DNA from 2 places in the Streptomyces sp. CA-243310 genome. Region 2 is predicted to be linked to the other one. Evidence: riboswitches for the same ligand, from Rfam matches in the RefSeq annotation. Region 2 holds a riboswitch; the other holds the start of a gene.
What was found. Region 2 has a riboswitch for ZMP and ZTP ahead of ACQEVM_RS11235 (bifunctional 5,10-methylenetetrahydrofolate dehydrogenase/5,10-methenyltetrahydrofolate cyclohydrolase). Riboswitches for the same ligand answer to the same signal wherever they lie in the genome.
Positions count from the first base shown of each region.

Region 1: it holds a riboswitch for ZMP and ZTP, as region 2 does, so the genes downstream of both, glyA (serine hydroxymethyltransferase) here and ACQEVM_RS11235 (bifunctional 5,10-methylenetetrahydrofolate dehydrogenase/5,10-methenyltetrahydrofolate cyclohydrolase) in region 2, are expected to answer to the same signal.

Region 1 is NZ_JBNJMF010000001.1:1,069,246-1,080,485, reverse strand. Features, by position in the region: gene ACQEVM_RS05135 (2'-5' RNA ligase family protein) at 1-319, opposite strand, end outside; gene trpS (tryptophan--tRNA ligase) at 419-1,432, opposite strand; gene glyA (serine hydroxymethyltransferase) at 1,673-2,941, opposite strand; ZMP/ZTP riboswitch at 2,977-3,067, opposite strand; gene rocD (ornithine--oxo-acid transaminase) at 3,177-4,382, shown strand; gene ACQEVM_RS05115 (glutathionylspermidine synthase family protein) at 4,413-5,609, opposite strand; gene ACQEVM_RS05110 (hypothetical protein) at 5,616-5,915, opposite strand; gene ACQEVM_RS05105 (hypothetical protein) at 6,041-6,907, shown strand; gene ACQEVM_RS05100 (PLP-dependent aminotransferase family protein) at 6,924-8,324, opposite strand; gene ACQEVM_RS05095 (carboxymuconolactone decarboxylase family protein) at 8,371-8,871, shown strand; gene ACQEVM_RS05090 (hypothetical protein) at 8,903-9,769, opposite strand; gene ACQEVM_RS05085 (hypothetical protein) at 9,773-10,147, opposite strand; gene ACQEVM_RS05080 (hypothetical protein) at 10,144-11,240, opposite strand, start outside.
Region 2 is NZ_JBNJMF010000001.1:2,471,907-2,479,613, reverse strand. Features, by position in the region: gene ACQEVM_RS11245 (hypothetical protein) at 1-668, shown strand, start outside; gene ACQEVM_RS11240 (NAD(P)/FAD-dependent oxidoreductase) at 1,011-2,483, shown strand; gene ACQEVM_RS11235 (bifunctional 5,10-methylenetetrahydrofolate dehydrogenase/5,10-methenyltetrahydrofolate cyclohydrolase) at 2,615-3,487, opposite strand; ZMP/ZTP riboswitch at 3,516-3,611, opposite strand; gene ACQEVM_RS11230 (methyltransferase domain-containing protein) at 3,691-4,452, shown strand; gene ACQEVM_RS11225 (RNA polymerase sigma factor) at 4,679-6,253, shown strand; gene ACQEVM_RS11220 (amino acid permease) at 6,352-7,707, opposite strand, start outside.

The DNA.
Region 1 (11,240 bases), 1.4 Mb from region 2:
GGTCCCGGAGCAGGGCCTGGAGGCGGGTGCAGCCGGCGCCGCCCTCGACGAGCCGGACGAAGACCACCGGCGAGAGGGGGCGGAAGGTGCCGGTGCCCGCCAGCCGCATCGCGAAGGCGCGGAACGTCGCCGCGACCTCGGCCAGGTGGGCCCGGATCGCCGGCAGCCGCTCCGCTTCCACCTCGGTGGGCGGCACCAGGGTGACGTGCGTGGGGATGCCGAGCGCGGCGGCGTCCCCGAAGCCGACCCGCAGCTCTTGAAGGCTGCTGCCGTACGGCTCCGGGACCGCGATCGAAACGCCGAGCGTTACGGTCCCCACGTCTGTCTCCTCCGTCTGTCTCGTCCGTCTGTCCCGTGATCGGGTGCTGCCGCTCAGTGTGATGGCAGCACCCCCCGAACCGCCAGGGTCCTCTGTCGGTCAGTGCTTGGCGGGCAGGAACCCGAGGCGGTCGTACGCCTGCGCCAGGGTCTCGGCGGCGACCGCGCGAGCCTTCTCCGCGCCCTTGGCCAGTACGGCGTCCAGGGTCTCGGGGTCGTCCAGGTACTCCTGGGTGCGCTTCTTGAAGGGTGTGACGAAATCGACCATCACGCCGGCCAGGTCGGTCTTCAGCGCGCCGTACCCCTTGCCCTCGTAGCGGGTCTCCAGCTCGGGGATCGTGTCGCCCGTGAGGGTGGAGTAGATCGTGAGCAGGTTGCTGACGCCGGGCTTCTTCTCCGTGTCGAAGCGGATCTCCGCCTCGGTGTCGGTGACCGCGCTCTTGATCTTCTTCTCGGTGACCTTGGGCTCGTCGAGGAGGTTGACCAGGCCCTTGGGCGAGGAGGCGGACTTCGACATCTTGATCGCCGGGTCCTGGAGGTCGTAGATCTTCGCGACCTCCTTGACGATGTGCGCGGCGGGCAGCGTGAAGGTCCGGCCGAAGCGCGTGTTGAAGCGCTCGGCCAGGTCGCGGGTCAGCTCGATGTGCTGGCGCTGGTCCTCGCCCACGGGGACGGCGTTGGCCTGGTAGAGCAGGATGTCCGCGACCTGGAGGATCGGGTACGTGAACAGGCCGACGGTGGCGTTGTTCGCTCCCTGCTTGGCGGACTTGTCCTTGAACTGGGTCATCCGGCTCGCCTCGCCGAAGCCGGTGATGCAGTTCATGACCCAGCCGAGCTGCGCGTGCTCGGGCACGTGGCTCTGGATGAAGAGCGTGCAGCGCTCGGGGTCCAGACCGGCCGCGAGCAGTTGGGCGGCGGAGAGCCGGGTGTTCGCACGCAGCTCCCTGGGATCCTGCGGCATGGTGATCGCGTGCAGGTCGACGACCATGTAGAAGGCGTCGTGCGTTTCCTGGAGGGCGACGTACTGACGAATGGCCCCGAGGTAGTTCCCGAGGTGGAACGAACCGGAGGTGGGCTGGATACCGGAGAGCGCGCGAGGACGATCAGAAGCCATGGCCCCATTCTCTCAGGTGCGATGGCCGTCTCGGGCCTCGCGCCGGCCGGATCGGGTGCCGGATGAGCGCGGGATCACATCCGGGCCCCGCTCTCGGGGGGCGGTGTCCGGCCGTACTCGCGCGTAGCCGGCCGGCCGGATCCCGCCCGGAGCGAGCGACCGCTTTCCGACCGGCCGGAACCGGAACCGTCGGCGCCGCCCCGGCCCTCGGGGGCCGGGGCGGCGCCGGGGCGACCCCGGTCAGGACAGGGGCAGGCCCGGGGCCGGGTGGGCCGACATGAGGTCGGTGACCTCGGCGCGGATCACGGCCAGGGCCGCCTCGTCGGACGCGGCCGCGGCGTCGACCGCGCGGGAGATCCAGTCCGCCACCACCGGCATGTGGTCCACCGTCAGGCCCCGCGAGGTCAGCGACGGCGTACCGATCCGGATGCCCGACGGGTCGAACGGCTTGCGCGGGTCGAACGGGACCGTGTTGTGGTTCACGACGATGCCCGCCCGGTCCAACGCCTTGGCCGCGATCTTGCCCGGTACCCCGCGCGAGGTCAGGTCCATCAGGATCAGGTGGTTGTCCGTGCCACCCGACACCAGGTCGAAGCCCCGCTCCAGCAGGGCCGTCGCCAGCGCCTTGGCGTTGGCGACGACCGCGTGGGCGTACGTGACGAACGCCGGCTGCGCCGCCTCGTGCAGCGCGACCGCGATGCCGGCCGTCGTCTGGTTGTGCGGGCCGCCCTGGAGGCCGGGGAAGACCGCCTTGTCGATGGCCTTCGCGTGCTCCTCGCGGCACATCAGCATCGCGCCGCGCGGACCGCGCAGGGTCTTGTGGGTGGTCGTGGAGATCACGTCCACGTGCCCGGCCGGCGACGGGTGCGCGCCGCCCGCGATCAGGCCCGCGATGTGGGCGACGTCGGCGACGAGGATCGAGCCCGCCTCCTTGGCGATCGACGCGAAGGCCTCGAAGTCGATCGTGCGGGGCACGGCCGTGCCACCACAGAACATGATCTTCGGGCGTTCGGCCAGGGCCAGGTCCCGCACCGCGTCGTAATCGATGAGGCCGTCGTCGGCGCGGACGCCGTACTGCACGCCCCGGAACCAGGAGCCGGTCGCGGACACGCCCCAGCCGTGGGTGAGGTGGCCGCCCATCGGCAGGGCCATGCCCATCACGGTGTCGCCCGGCTTCGCGAAGGCGAGGTACACGGCGAGGTTGGCCGGGGAGCCGGAGTACGGCTGCACGTTCGCGTGGTCGACGCCGAACAGGCCCTTCGCCCGCTCCACGGCCAGGGCCTCGACGCGGTCGATGTTCTGCTGGCCCTCGTAGTAGCGGCGGCCCGGGTAGCCCTCGCTGTACTTGTTCTGCAGGACGGTGCCGGAGGCTTCCAGCACGGCGGCGGACACGTAGTTCTCGCTGGGGATCAGGCGCAGGGTCTCGGCCTGCAGTTCCTCTTCCGCCTCCACGAACGACGCCAGCTCGGGGTCGGTCGCGAAAAGGGCGGGGTGGCGGCGCGCGGTCATGGCGGCTCCTCCGGGGTCGATGTCGTCTCTCGTCCCCGCGAGGCCCAGGCGAGCGGCCTTGTGTGCGGTCGTGCGCGCACGACTTCCCCGGAGTCCGTTCTCCGTGCGCCAGTCGCCGTGCGTGGGGCCCACCTTAGCGGGCGCGCCACGAGAAAGGTTTCTCCGTCCGTCGTACGAGCGAGGATGGACAGTGACGCCACCCTCGTCACAGGCCTGACGGACGATCGGAGACCCCGTGTCGAATACTGCTGATGCCATCCGCTCCGCCGACGCGCACAGCGCGCACAACTACCACCCCCTGCCCGTCGTCGTCGCATCGGCGGAGGGCGCGTGGATGACCGATGTGGAGGGCCGCAGGTATCTCGACATGCTCGCCGGGTACTCCGCCCTCAACTTCGGTCACGGCAACCGGCGTCTGATCGACGCCGCACGCGCCCAGTTGGAGCGGGTCACCCTCACCTCCCGCGCCTTCCACCACGACCGCTTCGCGGACTTCTGCACCGAACTCGCCGCGCTGTGCGGCAAGGAGATGGTGCTGCCGATGAACACGGGCGCGGAGGCCGTGGAGACGGCGGTGAAGACGGCCCGCAAGTGGGGGTACGAGGTCAAGGGCGTCCCGGACGGCCACGCCAAGATCGTGGTCGCGGCCGACAACTTCCACGGCCGGACCACGACCATCGTGTCGTTCTCCACGGACCACGACGCCCGCGACCACTTCGGCCCCTACACGCCGGGCTTCGAGATCGTCCCGTACGGCGATCTCACCGCGCTCTCCCACGCCGTCACGGAGAACACCGTGGCCGTGCTCCTGGAGCCGATCCAGGGCGAGGCGGGCGTCCTCGTGCCGCCCGCCGGCTACCTCCAGGGCGTACGGGAACTCACCCGCGAACGGAACGTTCTCTTCCTCGCGGACGAGATCCAGTCGGGTCTGGGCCGCACCGGCAAGACCTTCGCCCTGGAGCACGAGGGGGTCGTCCCCGACATGTACATCCTGGGCAAGGCGCTCGGCGGCGGGGTCGTGCCCGTCTCCGCGGTGGTCGCCGACCGGGACGTGCTCGGCGTGTTCCGGCCGGGCGAGCACGGGTCCACCTTCGGCGGGAACCCGCTCGCCTGCGCGGTCGCGCTGGAGGTCATCGCGATGCTTCGCTCCGGCGAGTACCAGCAGCGGGCCACCGAACTCGGCGACCACCTGCACCACGAGCTGAACCTGCTGGTCGGCGGGGGTGCGGTGACCGCGGTGCGGGGTCGCGGGCTGTGGGCGGGCGTCGACATCGACCCGTCGCGCGGCACCGGCCGGGAGATCTCCGAGAAGCTGATGGGGCTCGGGGTGCTGGTGAAGGACACCCACGGATCCACGATCCGGATCGCACCGCCGCTGGTGATCAGCAAGGAGGACCTGGACTGGGGCCTGGACCGGCTGCGGTCGGTGCTGTCGGCCTGACGCGGCCCGCCGGCCTCACGGGCCGACGGGCTAGAGGATGACGTGGGGCAGGAAGCGGGCGTACTCGTCCGTGACCGGCCCCGCCGATTCCCGGATGCCCAGCCCCGCGGCCTCCTCCTCGACGACCCACGCGCCGAGCACGACCCGGTTGCCGTCGAAGTCGGGCAGCGGGGCCAGGGCCTGGAAGACGTACGTCTCGTCGTCCACCGGGGTGAACGGCTCCCCGTCCTCCCCCGCCTCGTGCAGGGTCACCCCGGCACCCTCGCGGCCCAGCAGGGGCTTGGCGACGTAGCCGGTGGTGTCCGCGAGCTCGCGCGGGCCGTCGAGGTAGGCGGGCAGCAGGTTCGGGTGTTCGGGGAACAGCTCCCACAGGACCGCCAGCAGCGCCTTGTTGGAGAGCAGCATCTTCCACAGCGGCTCGATCCAGGCCGTCGTGCCGGAGCCGCCGCCGTGGTCGTACGTGCCCAGCACCTGGGGCCCGAACTCGTCCGAGGCCAGCCACTCCCACGGGTAGAGCTTGAAGATGCCGCGGATGAAGCGGAGCTTCTCGTCGACGAACCGGCCGGAGAGGCTGTCCCAGCCGATCTGCTCGACGGACATGGCGACGGTGTCCAGGCCGGCCTGCTCCGCGGTCTCCTGGAGGTAGGCGACCGTCATCAGGTCCTCGCCGAGCTCGTCGGTCTCGGAGTGCGCGAAGTGCACCGGACCGGGCGGCAGCAGTTCGGCCTGTCGGCGCCACGCGTCGACGAGCCGCTCGTGGAGGGAGTTCCACTGGTCGGCGCCGGGGAACCGCTCCTCCATCCAGAACCACTGCGGGCTCGCCGCCTCCACCAGGGAGGTGGGGGTGTCGGCGTTGTACTCCAGCATCTTGGCCGGGCCGCCGGAGCCGTCGTAGCGCAGGTCGAAGCGGCCGTAGAGGGAGGGCTGCTCGTCGCGCCGGCGCCAGGACTCGGCGATGCGGGCGGCCAGTTTCGGATCGGTGATGCCGAGGTCCGCGAAGCGGTCGTGCTCGACGATGTGGGCCGCCGCGGCGAGGCACATGGCGTGCAGTTCCTCGACGACGTTCTCCAGCGCCTCGACCTCCGGGAGGGAGAACGCGTAGTACGCGCTCTCGTCCCAGTAGGGGCGCAGGCTGTCGTCGGGGTACCGGGTCAGGGGGTAGATCAGTCCCTGCTCCTCGACGGTCCGCTGCCAGTTCGGGCGTGGCTCGATCGTGTGCCGCTCCACCCGGGATCAGCCGCCGCTGGAGCCGGAGTGGCTCTTGCCGATGCCACCGCGGGTGACGGCGGACTTGTCGAAGCTGCCGTCCTTGACCCTGCCGTTGGCGACGCTGCCGCCGTAGTAGTACGCGCCGGTGCCGCCGCTCTTGCATTCCTTGTTGTTCAGGTGGTTCAGCGTGGAACGGGACGCGCACCGCTTGTCGGGCTCGTCGCTGCTGCCGCAGGCGACGAGGGTCGCGGCGAGCAGGCCCATGCCGCCGAGCGCGACGGCGCCCGAGCGCATCCGGCGCCGATTGGTGCTGCTGGTGTCCATGTGAGTTCGCTCCCCCTGGGTGGCGTGCTCCCGACAGACTAGAGCGGGGCGACCGGGGGATGGAATCCAGCCGTCGTCACACCCTTGTCACGACGGTGACCTAGAGTCGGTTCGTGCTTGTTGGGATGATTTGCGCACTCGGTGCGGCGGTCTGTTTCGGTACGGCCTCGGTCCTCCAGGCCATGGCGGCGCGGGCGGCGGAGCCGGGAACCGGGTCCGGCGTGGACGCCGCACTCCTGCTGCGGGCCCTGCGCCAGTGGCGGTACCTGGCGGGGCTCGGCCTCGACGGGGTCGGCTTCGTCCTCCAGATCATCGCCCTGCGACACATCCCGATCTACGCGGTGGGGGCCGCGCTGGCGGCCAGCCTCGCGGTGACGGCGGTGGTCGCGGCCCGATTGCTGCGCGTACGGCTGAACCGGATGGAGTGGGCGGCCGTCGCGGTGGTGAGCGCGGGGCTGCTGATGCTGGGGCTCGCCTCCGGGGAGGAGGGCTCCGGGACCGGCCCGCCCGCCCTGGAGTGGGGGTTGCTCGCGGTGGCGGTCCTGGTCCTGCTGGTGGGCGCGGCGGCCGGCGGCCTGCCGGACCGCTCCCGGCCGCTGGTGCTCGGCTTCGCGGCCGGAACGGGCTTCGGGGTGGTCGAGGTCGCGGTCCGCCTGATCGACGGGATCTCCTGGTCGGTGCTGACCGACCCGGCCCTGTACGCGCTCCTGTTGGGCGGCGGCGCCGCCTTCCTGCTGCTCACCTCGGCCCTGCAGCGCGGCTCGGTGACGGCCGCCACGGCCGGCATGGTGCTGGGCGAGACGATCGGCCCGGCGGCGGTGGGGGTGGTGTGGCTCGGGGACCGCACCCGCGAGGGGCTCGCCTGGTTGGCGGTGCTCGGCTTCGTGGTGGCCGTGGCCGGTTCGCTGGCCCTGGCCCGCTTCGGCGAACCCCCGGCGGACCCGGCGGACCCCGCGGACCCGGCCGGCCCGGCGGCCGATCCGGTCCCCTGACCCCGCCCCGCGCCCACTACGGGAGGGTCGCCTCCAACGCCGCCAGCGCCCCCGACCACGCGCTCTCCGACGGGGTCCCGTACCCGAGCACCAGAGCGTCCCGCGCCGGCATGGCCGAATCCGGGTGCCGGAAGCGGGACAGCCCCTCCAGGGCCAGGTCGTGCCAGGCCGCCGCCTGGATCAGGGGCCGTTCCGTGCCGGCCGGGAGGTCGAGCACCGCGTGCAGTCCCGCCGCGATGCCGGAGACGGTCACCGCCGTCCGCGGGGCCAGCGCCTGCACCAGGGCGTCACGCCGGCGCCGGTAGCGCAGCCGCATGCTCCGGACGTGCCGGTCGTACGCCCCGGACCGGATGAACTCCGCCAGCGTCAACTGGTCCGGCGCGCCCGACATCCAGTCGGTGTGCCCCTTCGCCGCCAGCACCTCGTCCACCAGCCCGGCCGGCACCACCATCCAGCCCGTGCGCAGCCCCGGCGCCAGCGACTTGCTCGCCGTGCCCAGGTACACGACCCGGTCCGGGTCCAGTCCCTGGAGCGCCCCGACGGGCTGGCGGTCGTAGCGGAACTCCCCGTCGTAGTCGTCCTCCAGGATCAGCCCGCCCGTGGTCCTGGCCCAGTCCACGGCCGCCGCCCGCCGTCCCGGGGTCAGCGCGACGCCCGTCGGGAACTGGTGCGCCGGCGTGAGGAGCACCGCCCCCGACGCCGCCGTCAGGTCCTCCGTACGGGCGCCCGCGCCGTCCAGCCACAGGGGGCGGGTCCGCAGCCCGGCCCCGGTGAGCAGGTCCCGGTGCACGTCGAGGCTCCAGCCCTCCACGGCCACCTCGCGGACCCGGCGCGCCCGCAGCACCCGGGCGAGGAGCGTCAGCCCGTGCACGAACCCGGCGCACAGCACGATCCGGTCGGGGTCGGCGTCCACCCCCCGGGCGCGCGCCAGGTAGCCGGCCAGCGCCTCGCGCAGCTCGATCCGGCCGCGCGCGTCCACCGCGTACCCGAAGGCGTCGTTCGGGGCCGCGGCGAGAGCCTTGCGGGCCGCCGCCGACCAGGCGGTGCGCGGGAAGCCGCCCAGGTCCGGGGAGCCCGGTACGAAGCTGTACGCGGGCCCCCTCCGGGCGGGTGGCCGGACCCGGGCGGGACGGGCGGGACGGCGCGGCACGGCACGTTCCGCGACCCGGGTGCCCGAGCCGTGACGGGCGGTCAGCCAGCCCTCGGCGACGAGTTCGCCGTAGGCCTCGGCGACCGTGTTGCGGGCGATGCCGAGGTCGACGGCCAGGGACCTGGACGAAGGCAGTCGGGTTCCCGGGGCGAGTCGACCGCTGCGCGCGGCCTCGCGCAGCGCCTCGGTCAGTCCGGCTCTCAGCCCGCGCCCGGCGGAGAGGTCGAGATGCAGGTCGGCGCCGAAAGTGGCCCAGGGTTCCGTCATGAACATGGACCATATCGGCGGGCCGCCGGGCTCCTACGGTGGAGACATGACGACGAACGAAACCCCCGCCTACGCCCCCGAGCACCCCGCCCGCCTCCAGTGGGCCAAGCTGGTCCCCGACGTGTACAAGGCCCTGGTGTCCCTGGAGGTCGCCGCCCGCAAGGGGCTCGACCCGACGCTGGTCGAGCTGGTCAAGGTGCGCGCCTCGCAGATCAACCACTGCGCGTTCTGCCTGGACATGCACACCAAGGACGCGCTGGCCGCCGGCGAGAGCGTCGAGCGTCTGATCCAGCTCGGCGCCTGGGAGGAGTCCCGGCACTTCTACACCGAGCGGGAGCTGGCGGCGATCGAGCTGACCGAGGCGGTGACCGTCCTGACGGACGGGTTCGTGCCGGACGCGGTCTACGGGAAGGCGGCCGAGCTGTTCGACGAGACGGAACTGGCCCAGTTGATCGCCGTGATCACGGCGATCAACGCCTGGAACCGGTTCGGCGTGGCCTGCCGCCTCGCGCCGGGGCACTACACCCCGGGCATGTTCAAGCACTGAGCCCGAGGGTCGCCCGGCCCGGCGCGGCGTCTCAGCCGCCCGGCCGGAACGCGGCCAGCGCCCGTACCTGGTGGTCCCGCGTGGCCGTCCACGCGGTGTCCGGGCCCGCCGCGAGGACGGCCCACTTGGCGCCGTCCGCGGCGATGAAGACGCGTTCGACGCCGCGCCGGCGACCGCCCGACTCGGCGTTGTCGTACTCGTACACCAGCTCCCCCGCCCCGGTGTCGCCCTGGACGGCGCCGATCCGGATCTCCTGGTAGCCGGGGTTGGCGGTCCGCAGGTAGGCGGACGCGGCCCGGACGGCTTCGAGCGGGTCGAGTTCCGGTTCCGCGACCCGGAAGACCTGGAGCAGGGCGCTCCGGTCGGGCGAGCGGTACAGGACCCCCGCGCCGCTCTCCTCGCGGACCCAGCCCGCGGGCACGGCGACGGTGAAGCCCTTCGGGTCGCGCCGCACCTCGTGGCCGTCGCCCGGACTCCCGGTGGCCCCCGGCGCGGTCTCCGCGCCGGTTCCGGGCGCCGACGGCGTCGGCGGCGGGCCGCTCGTGCCCGTCGGGCCCGCGGAGCCGAGCCCGCCCGACTCCGTCGCCTGCGCCGGCGGCTTCGCGTCGTCGTCCCGTTCGACGAACCACACCGCGGCGCCGCCGATCGCGACGGCGGCCACCGCGATCCCGGCCATCGCCGGGTTCAACCACCGCCCGGTCCGCGGCCGGCGGCCGGGCGACGGCGGCAGCGGTGCGGGCGACGGGGCCCCGGTCGGCAGGGGCGGCGGCGACGGGGCCACCAACGGCAGGGGCGGCGGCGCGGACGGGGGCGGGACCGCGGGCCGCGCCGTCTCCGGCGACACCCAGCGCTGCGTCCGCGCGTCCCAGCGCAGCCCGTCCCCCGGTTCCGGAGCCACGACTCAGCCCCCCAGCGAGCCCAGCAGCCCGCCCAGGGCGGTCGCCGCGCTCACCGACTCGATCAGCGGGGCCCAGCGTTCCAACGCCCCGCGCAGCCGGGCGGGCAGGCCGGGCCGGATGGTGTCGGCGTCCTCCAGGTCCCCGGCGACCGCGTCGAGTTCGCTGTCGAGCGCCGCCCGGTCCTCGCCGCGGGGCAGCCGCACGAGGGCGGCGCGCAGCTCCTGTACGGCGGCCAGCAGTTCTCCCGGGCCGGGGGCGGCGGCTCCCGGGCCCCCGTGGTGGACGGTGTTGGTGTGGTGCGCACCCCCGATGCTGAACGCGCTGCCGTTGACGGATTCGATCCGCACGGGCGGTTCCGCCCCGCTCTCTCCGCTCATCGTGTTCCCCCCTGCTTCTTGACCTTGTTGACGTGTCCGGATCCGCCGATGCTGAAGGCGCTGTCGTGGACCGCGCGGATGAAGACCCCGCCCTCGGCCACGTTGACGGCGCGCTCGGCGAACTCCTCGGTGTGCCAGCCCGCTTCGTGCAGGGCGACGGTAACGCCCCCGACGACCCGGTCCTGAATGGTTTTCAGGAACCGGTCGAGGTCCATGAGGTGGAACAGCGAGCCGTTGTCCTGCGAGGCCAGCTCGCGCACCGACAGGCGCGGCCCCTCGGGCCGGGCGCCGCCGTTGCCGCTGGTGGCGATCCGCCACCAGCTGCTCACGCCGCGGGCCAGGGCGAGAACGGCGGTGGCGAAGGAGGTGGGGGTGTGCCGCAGGGCCGCGGCGGCCTTGCCGAGCAGGTTGCTGTCGCGGTGGCGCCGCGCGTCGGCGTCCGCGTTGTGGAAGGCGGTGCGGACGGGCAGCAGCACGTGCGGGGCCACCTCCAGCATCATCATGCCGCCCTGGGTGTGCACCCGTACGAAGACGGTGACGACGAGGTTCTCGTCCCAGCCGCCGACCCGGACGCGCAGGAAGTGCCGGCGGCGTTCACCGCCCTCCTCGATGGCGGCGGCGCGCTGTTCGGCGTACTGCCGGTGGATGGCCTGGGCTGCGTCGCGGTGAGGCAGTCCGTTGGCCGGCAGGAACACGCACTCGTCCACGACGAGTTCGCGCAGCCGGTCCTCGACGGCGGCCTCGGCCTGGAGGGAGCCGTGCGGCGAGGGCACCCGCAGGCGTTCCAGCAGCGGGATGATCCGGGCCACGAGGTGCGCGTTGGTGACGGGCGTCGGCTTGCGGTCGGGGCCGAGGTCCTCGCGCGGGCGCAGTTCCACGGAGAGCTGCCACGGCCGGTACGGGTCACCCGCCCCGCAGAACGGGTCGTTGACGTCGTACATGACCACCGGGGCGTGCTGCTCGGCGCGGACGCGGTCCCGGATCCGGGCGAAGCGGGTGCCGGGCGAGGCTTCGGCGGGGTCGCCCGCGTGGTCGGCGTACCGGCTCTCCTCCAGGTCCTCGGCGATCGTGCGGTACACGTGGCCGCGCTGCA
Region 2 (7,707 bases):
GGGTCTTCGCGGGCTTCCTGCTGGCCGACAACAAGAGCGCGGTGGAACGGGCCCTGGCCACCGCCCCCGCGGGGCGGGGCGCCCCCGACGACCTGGACCGGCTGTCTTTCGTCACCGGCATCACCCCCGAGGCCATCCGCCTCACCCTCGACGGCCGGCCGGCGCGGCTTCCGCTCCGGCAGCAGGTCCGGGAGCGTTTCGAGCACCTGCGCCGCACCCGGCCCCGGGAGGACGGGCGGCCGTACTCCCTGACGGCCATCGCGCGTTCCTTCGACGCGTCGGGGCAGTCGCTGACCCGCCTCGCCCAGGGCGAGGGCCTGCCCAGTCTGGCCGCGGCGGCCGGGATCCAGCGGTTCTACGGGGTGGAGGGCGGATTCCTGCTGGCCGATGACACCGAGGCGCTGGCCGCGGCCCTGGTCGGGATCGAGCACGAGTTGGAGTCGGCCGCGCACGAGGCGGAGAACCCGATGCTCGCGGTCCTGCGGGCGCACGACGTACGCAGCATCGTCACCCGCGCCGGCCTGCTCTCCCCCGCGGGCTGGAAGTCCCTGGCCGACCACCTGGACGATCTGCTCGCCCGGGAGGGCCGTCTCGACGTCCGCCCCACCGGGGACCCGGGACCTGCCGGCCGGGGCCCGGTGCCGGGCCCCGAGGGGGGCGCGCCATGAGGGCCACCCGGGCTCCGCGCTGTGGCGACTCCGGCTCCGACTCCGACCCGGGCTCCGACCCGGGCTCCGACCGGCCCGCCCGAGCGGCCCTCGGGACGCGTGCCGCGGCGCCCCGCGCCCCGGCCCCACGCCGACCCCCCGCCCCGCCCCCTTCCCGGCTCGACGCACGAACCCCGCCCCGCTCCCGGGCGGTTCGACCGTCCACGGCGATCGGACCGGTCAAGTCCCCCATCGACAGGGCCCGTTGACCGGGCGCCGGCCCCACCCGCCCCGGTGGCCCGAGCACACCACTTCACTTGTGTCGCCGTCTCCCGTGCGGCCCCGACAGAGAGCCACCACACGATGCCCCAGCCTTCCGCACCCCGTCATGTCGTCGTCATCGGCGGCAGCATGTCCGGCCTCCTGACGGCAGCCGTCCTCGCCGAACACGCCACGGTCACGATCATCGACGCCGACACGCTGCCGGACGGCCCCGCTCCGCGCCGCGGCCTGCCGCAGGCCCGCCACGTGCACGTCCTGTGGTCGGGCGGGGCGCGCGCCATCGAGGAGATACTGCCGGGCGTCATCGGGGAATGGACGGCCGCGGGCGCCCTGCGTCGCAGCCTGCCCGTCGAACTCGTCACCAAGGCGGCCGAGGGCTGGTTGCCGCGGTGCGGGGAGAAGCAGTTCAGCATCTCGTGCAGCCGCGACCTCCTCGACTCGGTGGTTCGCGAGAAGGTCCTCGGCCTCAAGGAGGTGCGCACCCTCCAGCAGAGCCGGGTACGGGGCCTGGAGGGCACGGCGGCCCGGATCACCGGGGTCCGCGTCGACACCCCCGAGGAGGAGGACCGGCTGATCACCGCGGACCTCGTCGTCGACGCGAGCGGTCGCGGCTCCCGGAGCCGGACCTGGCTCCAGGAACTGGGGGTGGGTGAGATCGAGCAGGCGGAGGTCGACTCCGGTCTGGTCTACGCGACCCGGATCTTCGAGGCGCCCGCCGGAAGCCACGCGATGGGCTTCCCCATCGTCAACGTGCAGTCCGATCCGCGGGTGCCCGTGCCCGGTCGTACCGCGACGATCGTCCCGATCGAGAACGGCCGGTGGCAGGCCACCCTCTCGGGCACCCGCGGCGGCCAGCCGACCGCCGACCCGGACGCGTTCATCCCGTTCGCCATGGAAGCGCGGGACCCGGTCGTCGGCGAGTTGCTGAAGGGAAAGAAGCCGCTCACCGAGGTGTCCGTGACCCAGGGCACCGCCAATCGCCGCGTCTTCTTCGAGAAGGCCGACCTGCCCGAGGGCTTCTTCGCCGTCGGGGACTCCGTCGCCACCTTCAACCCGTTGTACGGGCAGGGCATGTCCGTCGCCGCCCGCGGGTTGCTGGCCGTACGCGACCTGCTGCGCGCCCGGGGGCTCGCCACGCCCTCCGTGGGACGTGCGGCGCAGCGCGCGCTCGCCCCGCAGGTCTCCACCGCCTGGGAGCTCGCCACCTCGCAGGACATCCTCTACCCGGAGGCGACGGCGACCGGCATGAAGTCCAGGCCGGGCTCCGCGCTGGTCACGCGGTACGTGAGCCGGCTGATGACCGGCGCCACCACGCAGGAGCAGCTCACGGGCGCCTTCCTCCAGGTCATCACCATGACCAGCCCGCCGACCCACTGGTTCCGCCCGGACGTGCTCTGGCGCGTGCTGCGGGCCTCCGGGGAGGGCGCCCACAAGGCGGCGCCGCTCACCGCGGCCGAGCGGACCATCGGCGGGCTGGACCGGCCCGGGAACCCGGGCGCCGAGGACGGCCGGACCGGGGGCGGCACCCCCGCCGACCCGGTCGGCCGCCCCTGAGGCCTGCCGGGTCGCACGGGACCGGGCAGGACCGTACGGGACCGGCAACGGCCGCGGGCCGGGGAAAACGGGACGCCCCGGACCGAAGGGGGCCGGGGCGGTCGTCGTACGGGATCGGGCGCGCGGCCGGGTCAGAGCCCGGCGAGGTCCAGCCCGGCCTGCGCGGCGGCGGCCCGCACGGTCTGCTCCAGGAGCACGGCGATGGTCATCGGGCCGACGCCGCCGGGGACCGGGGTGATCAGGGAGGCCCGGGTGGCGGCCGACTCGATGTGGACGTCGCCGACGTTGCCCGCGTTGTAGCCGGCGTCCAGGACGACCGCGCCCGGCTTGATGTCCTCGCCCCGGATGAACTCGGCCTTGCCGACGGCGGCGACCAGCACGTCGGCCTGGCGCACGATCGAGGGCAGGTCCACGGTGCGGGAGTGACAGTAGGTGACGGTGGCGTTGCGCTCCAACAGCAGCATCCCGGCGGGCTTGCCCAGGATCGCGCTGCGGCCGACGACCACGGCGTGCTTGCCGGTCAGGTCCACGTCGTACTCCTCCAGGAGGCGCATGATGCCGCCGGGGGTGCAGGAGACGAAGCCGGGCAGGCCGAAGCCCATGGCGGCGAAGGAGTGCATCGTCACACCGTCGACGTCCTTGCCGGGTGCGATGGCCTCGAAGGCGGCCCGCTCGTCGATGTGGTGCGGCACCGGGTGCTGGAGGAGGATGCCGCTGACCTCCGGGTCCTCGGAGAGCGCGGTGAGGGCGGCCACCAGTTCCGCGGTGGTGGTCTCGGCGGGGAGCTCGACGTGGCGGGAGGTGATCCCGGCCTTGGCGCAGCGGTTCTGCTTCATCTGTACGTAGGTCACGGACGCGGGGTCCTCGCCGACGAGCACGGTCGCCAGACAGGGGGCGGTGCCGGTGCGCTCGGTGATCTTCGCGGCGTGCGCGGCGGTCTGTTCGGAGATGCGGCGGGCGACGGCGGTGCCGTCCATGAGCCGGGCGGTCTGGGCAGTGGTCACGGGGTCTCCTGGGCGTCGCAGCGGAATCGCGGTTCGCCCAGGCGCGCGGCAGTCGACGTACCCACCGGTACGCCGGGCCGCTCCCCGGTGGTGATCCACCCGAACGCCAGTCACGGCCCGCGGGCCACTCTAGTCGACGCCCGCGCACGGCGGGCCGGCGATACCCGCTGGAGGACCGGCTCGCGGCCTGCGACGATCGGGGGATGACGCGTACTTTCGACCATCTTGTCGCCGAGGCCGAGTCCGTCTCCGTGGACGGCTGGGACTTCTCCTGGCTCGACGGCCGCGCCACCGAACAGCGCCCCTCGTGGGGCTACCAGAAGCTCCTCGGCGAACGCCTGTCCCGGGTCTCCTCCGTCCTCGACGTCCAGACCGGTGGCGGCGAGGTGCTCGCCGGGGCCGGCGCGCTGCCGCCGCTGACGGTGGCGACCGAGTCCTGGCCGCCGAACGTCGCCAAGGCGACCCGGCTCCTGCACCCGCTGGGCGCGGTGGTGGTCGCCGACTCCGACGAGCCGCCGCTGCCCTTCGCGGACGAGGCCTTCGAGCTGGTCGGCAGCCGGCATCCGGTGACCGTCTGGTGGGACGAGATCGCCCGCGTGCTGACGCCGGGCGGCACGTACTTCTCGCAGCAGGTCGGTCCGGCCAGCGTCTTCGAGCTGGTGGAGTACTTCCTGGGCCCGCAGCCGGAGGAGGTCCGGCGCGACCGGCACCCCGACGACGCGGTCGCCGCCGCCCGGAAGGCGGGCCTGGAGATCGTCGATCTGCGCTCCGAACGACTGCGGACGGAGTTCAACGACATCGGAGCCGTGATCTACTTTCTACGGAAGGTGATCTGGATGGTGCCGGGCTTCACGGTCGGGCACCACCGGGACCGGTTGCGCGAGCTCCACGAACGGATCGAACGCGAAGGTCCGTTCGTCGCGCACACCGCCCGTTTTCTCGTCGAGGCCCGCAAAAAGGGCTGAGCCGGGAGGGCGCGGGAGCGCGGACGGATCCACGTCGGATCGGTTGCGTCGCCACAGCGTGGCGCAGGTCACTCAATTCAGCGCGTAACGAATCGACTCGGGCATGCGATGAACCGACAGGTGTCCTCGCGCGGCCCCGGAATACAGACCCCCCTCGGGTCTGTTTCCCGAAGTCGCGCGATGATGTCCCGCTCACCCCTTATCTGTTCGCAACGAGAGGCTCCTTGTGTCGCTCAGCCCGTCCCGTACGTTCCCTCCGGAGATCGCCGAATCGGAGGCCCTCGTCGCGCTCGTCGAGCGCGGCCGCGAGCAGGGTCACATCAACGGTGATGACGTGCGCCAGGCCTTCGAGGCCGGCCGCATCCCGGTGGACCAGTGGAAGCGGGTCCTGCGCAGCCTGAACCAGGTCCTGGACGAGGAGGGTGTCGCCCTCCACGTCAGCGCCGCCCCCGCCACCAAGGCCGCTGCGAAGAAGCCGCGCAAGGCTGCCGCCCCGGCCCGCACCGTGACCAAGAAGGCCGCCGCCGCGCCGCGCCCCATCGGCGCGCGCAAGACGGCGGTCCCCGCCACCGCCGCGGCGATATCCGCACCGTCGGCCTCCGGGACCGAGGAGGAGGTGGCGGCCGAGGCCGCCGCCGAGCCGAAGAAGCGGACGGTCAAGAAGACCGCCGCGAAGAAGGCGACGGCCACCAAGAAGACCGCCGCCACGAAGAAGGGCGCCAAGGACGGCGACGAGGGCGAGACCCCCGCGGCCGAGGGCGAGGACTGGGCGGCCGAGGACCCGGCCGACGAGGCCGAGGAGGAGACTCCGAAGGTCGGCGGAACCCAGGGCTTCGTGCTGTCCGACGACGACGAGGACGACGCCCCGGCGCAGACCGTCATGGTCGCCGGTGCCACCGCGGACCCCGTCAAGGACTACCTCAAGCTGATCGGCAAGGTGCCGCTGCTCAACGCCGAGCAGGAGGTCGAGCTCGCCAAGCGCATCGAGGCGGGTCTCTTCTCCGAGTACAAGCTCGAAGAGGAGGAGGACCACAAGGCCACGTTCAAGCGTGAGCTGGAGATCCTCGTCGAGGACGGTCGCCGGGCCAAGAACCACCTGCTGGAGGCCAACCTCCGTCTCGTGGTCTCCCTCGCCAAGCGCTACACGGGCCGCGGCATGCTCTTCCTGGACCTGATCCAGGAGGGCAACGTCGGTCTGATCCGCGCGGTGGAGAAGTTCGACTACACCAAGGGCTTCAAGTTCTCCACGTACGCGACCTGGTGGATCCGGCAGGCGATCACGCGCGCCATGGCCGACCAGTCGCGCACGATCCGCATCCCCGTCCACATGGTCGAGATCATCAACAAGCTGGCCCGTGTCCAGCGGCAGATGCTCCAGGACCTCGGTCGGGAGCCCACTCCGGAGGAGCTGGGCAAGGAACTCGACATGACCCCCGAGAAGGTCATCGAGGTCCAGAAGTACGGCCGTGAGCCGATCTCCCTGCACACCCCCCTGGGTGAGGAGGGCGACAGCGAGTTCGGTGACCTCATCGAGGACTCCGAGGCGGTCGTACCGGCGGACGCGGTGTCCTTCACCTTCCTCCAGGAGCAGCTGCAGTCGATCCTGGGGACGCTCTCCGAGCGTGAGGCGGGCGTGGTCTCCATGCGGTACGGCCTCAACGACGGCCAGCCGAAGACCCTGGACGAGATCGGCCGCGTGTACGGGGTCACCCGTGAGCGCATCCGTCAGATCGAGTCGAAGACCATGTCGAAGCTGCGTCACCCGTCGCGTTCGCAGGTGCTGCGCGACTACCTCGACTAGAAGCGGGGACGGGGGCCCGGGACGGTCGGCAGACCGCCCCGGGCCCCCGTGGCGTGTGCGGCTCGGGCGTGCGCGGCCCGCTCGGGGCCGCCCGCCGGTCAGGCGGCCGCGGCGCGCTGCCTGCGGGCGGACATCACGGCGTACACGACCACGCCCACGAAGAGGAACAGCACGCCCTGGTAGACGGCGGCGTACCCGGAGCCGGCCACGAGCCACATCGAGAAGGCGAAGGCGGCGCAGGCCAGGACGGTGTCACGGACCAGCCGGCCGCGGTGGACGCGTGCGGACTGCCCCGAGACCAGGAAGTAGATCTGGGCGGCGCTGGAGAGCAGGTACGGGACGGTCGCCGTGAAGGTGGTGACCAGCACCAGGATCTCGAAGACCCCCTCGGTGCCCGCGGTGTAGTTGTAGACGGTCAGGGCCGAGGCCAGGACGACGGTGACGAGGACCCCGACGATCGGGACCCCGCGCCTCTTGGTCTCGAAGGCCTTCGGGAAGAGCCCGTCCTTGGCCGCGGCGTACGGGGTCTGCGCGCTGAGCAGGGTCCAGCCGTTGAGGGCGCCGACCATCGAGATCACCGCGGCGCAGGCGACGAGGGTGCCGCCCCAGGTCCCGCCGAACATCGCGTCGACGGCGTCGCTGAAGGGGGCCTCGGAGGTGACGAGCGTGGCGTGCGCGACCAGGCCGAAGACGGACAGGGTGCCGAGCAGGTAGACGGTGGCGGCGCCGGTGGTGCCCAGGATGGTGGCGCGGCCGACGTTGCGGGCCGGGTCGCGTACCTCGCCTGCGCTGACGGCGGCGGACTCGACCCCGAGGTAGCTGAAGAGCAGGATCGCGGCGGCGGCGGAGATCGCGCCGACGGCGCTCTGGTCGGTGGCCTGGAAGGGTCCGAGGTTGGCCGGGTCGAAGAAGAACAGCCCGCCGACGGCCACCAGCAGCAGCGGGGCGAACTTCAGTACGGTGGAGACCAGTTGGACGACGCCCACGTAGCGGGTGCCCGCGAGGTTGGCGAGCGCGGGCAGCCACTGGACGGCGAGCGCGCCCAGGCACATGGACCACTTGTGCTCGCCCACGGCGGGGAAGAGGACCGTGAGGTAGCCCACGGCGGCGACCGCGAGGGCGGCGTTGGAGACCCAGGTGGTGATCCAGTAGCTCCAGGCCGCGAGGAAGCCGGCGAAGTCCCCGAAGGCCGCGCGGGCGTAGACGTACGGGCCACCGGTCTGCGGGTTGCGTTCGGCGAGCCGGCCGAAGACGAGCGCGAGGGCGATGGCGCCGACGGTGAGCACGGCGAAGGCGACGAGGCTGATCGTGCCGAAGGGGGCCACCGCCGCGGGGAGGAGGAAGATCCCGCCGCCGATGATGTTGCCCATGACCAGGCAGGTCGCGATCGGCAGGCCGAAGCGGCGGGCGTGCGGGCTCGCTTGTTCGTCGGTGGGGACGGGGGCGGGGAAGGG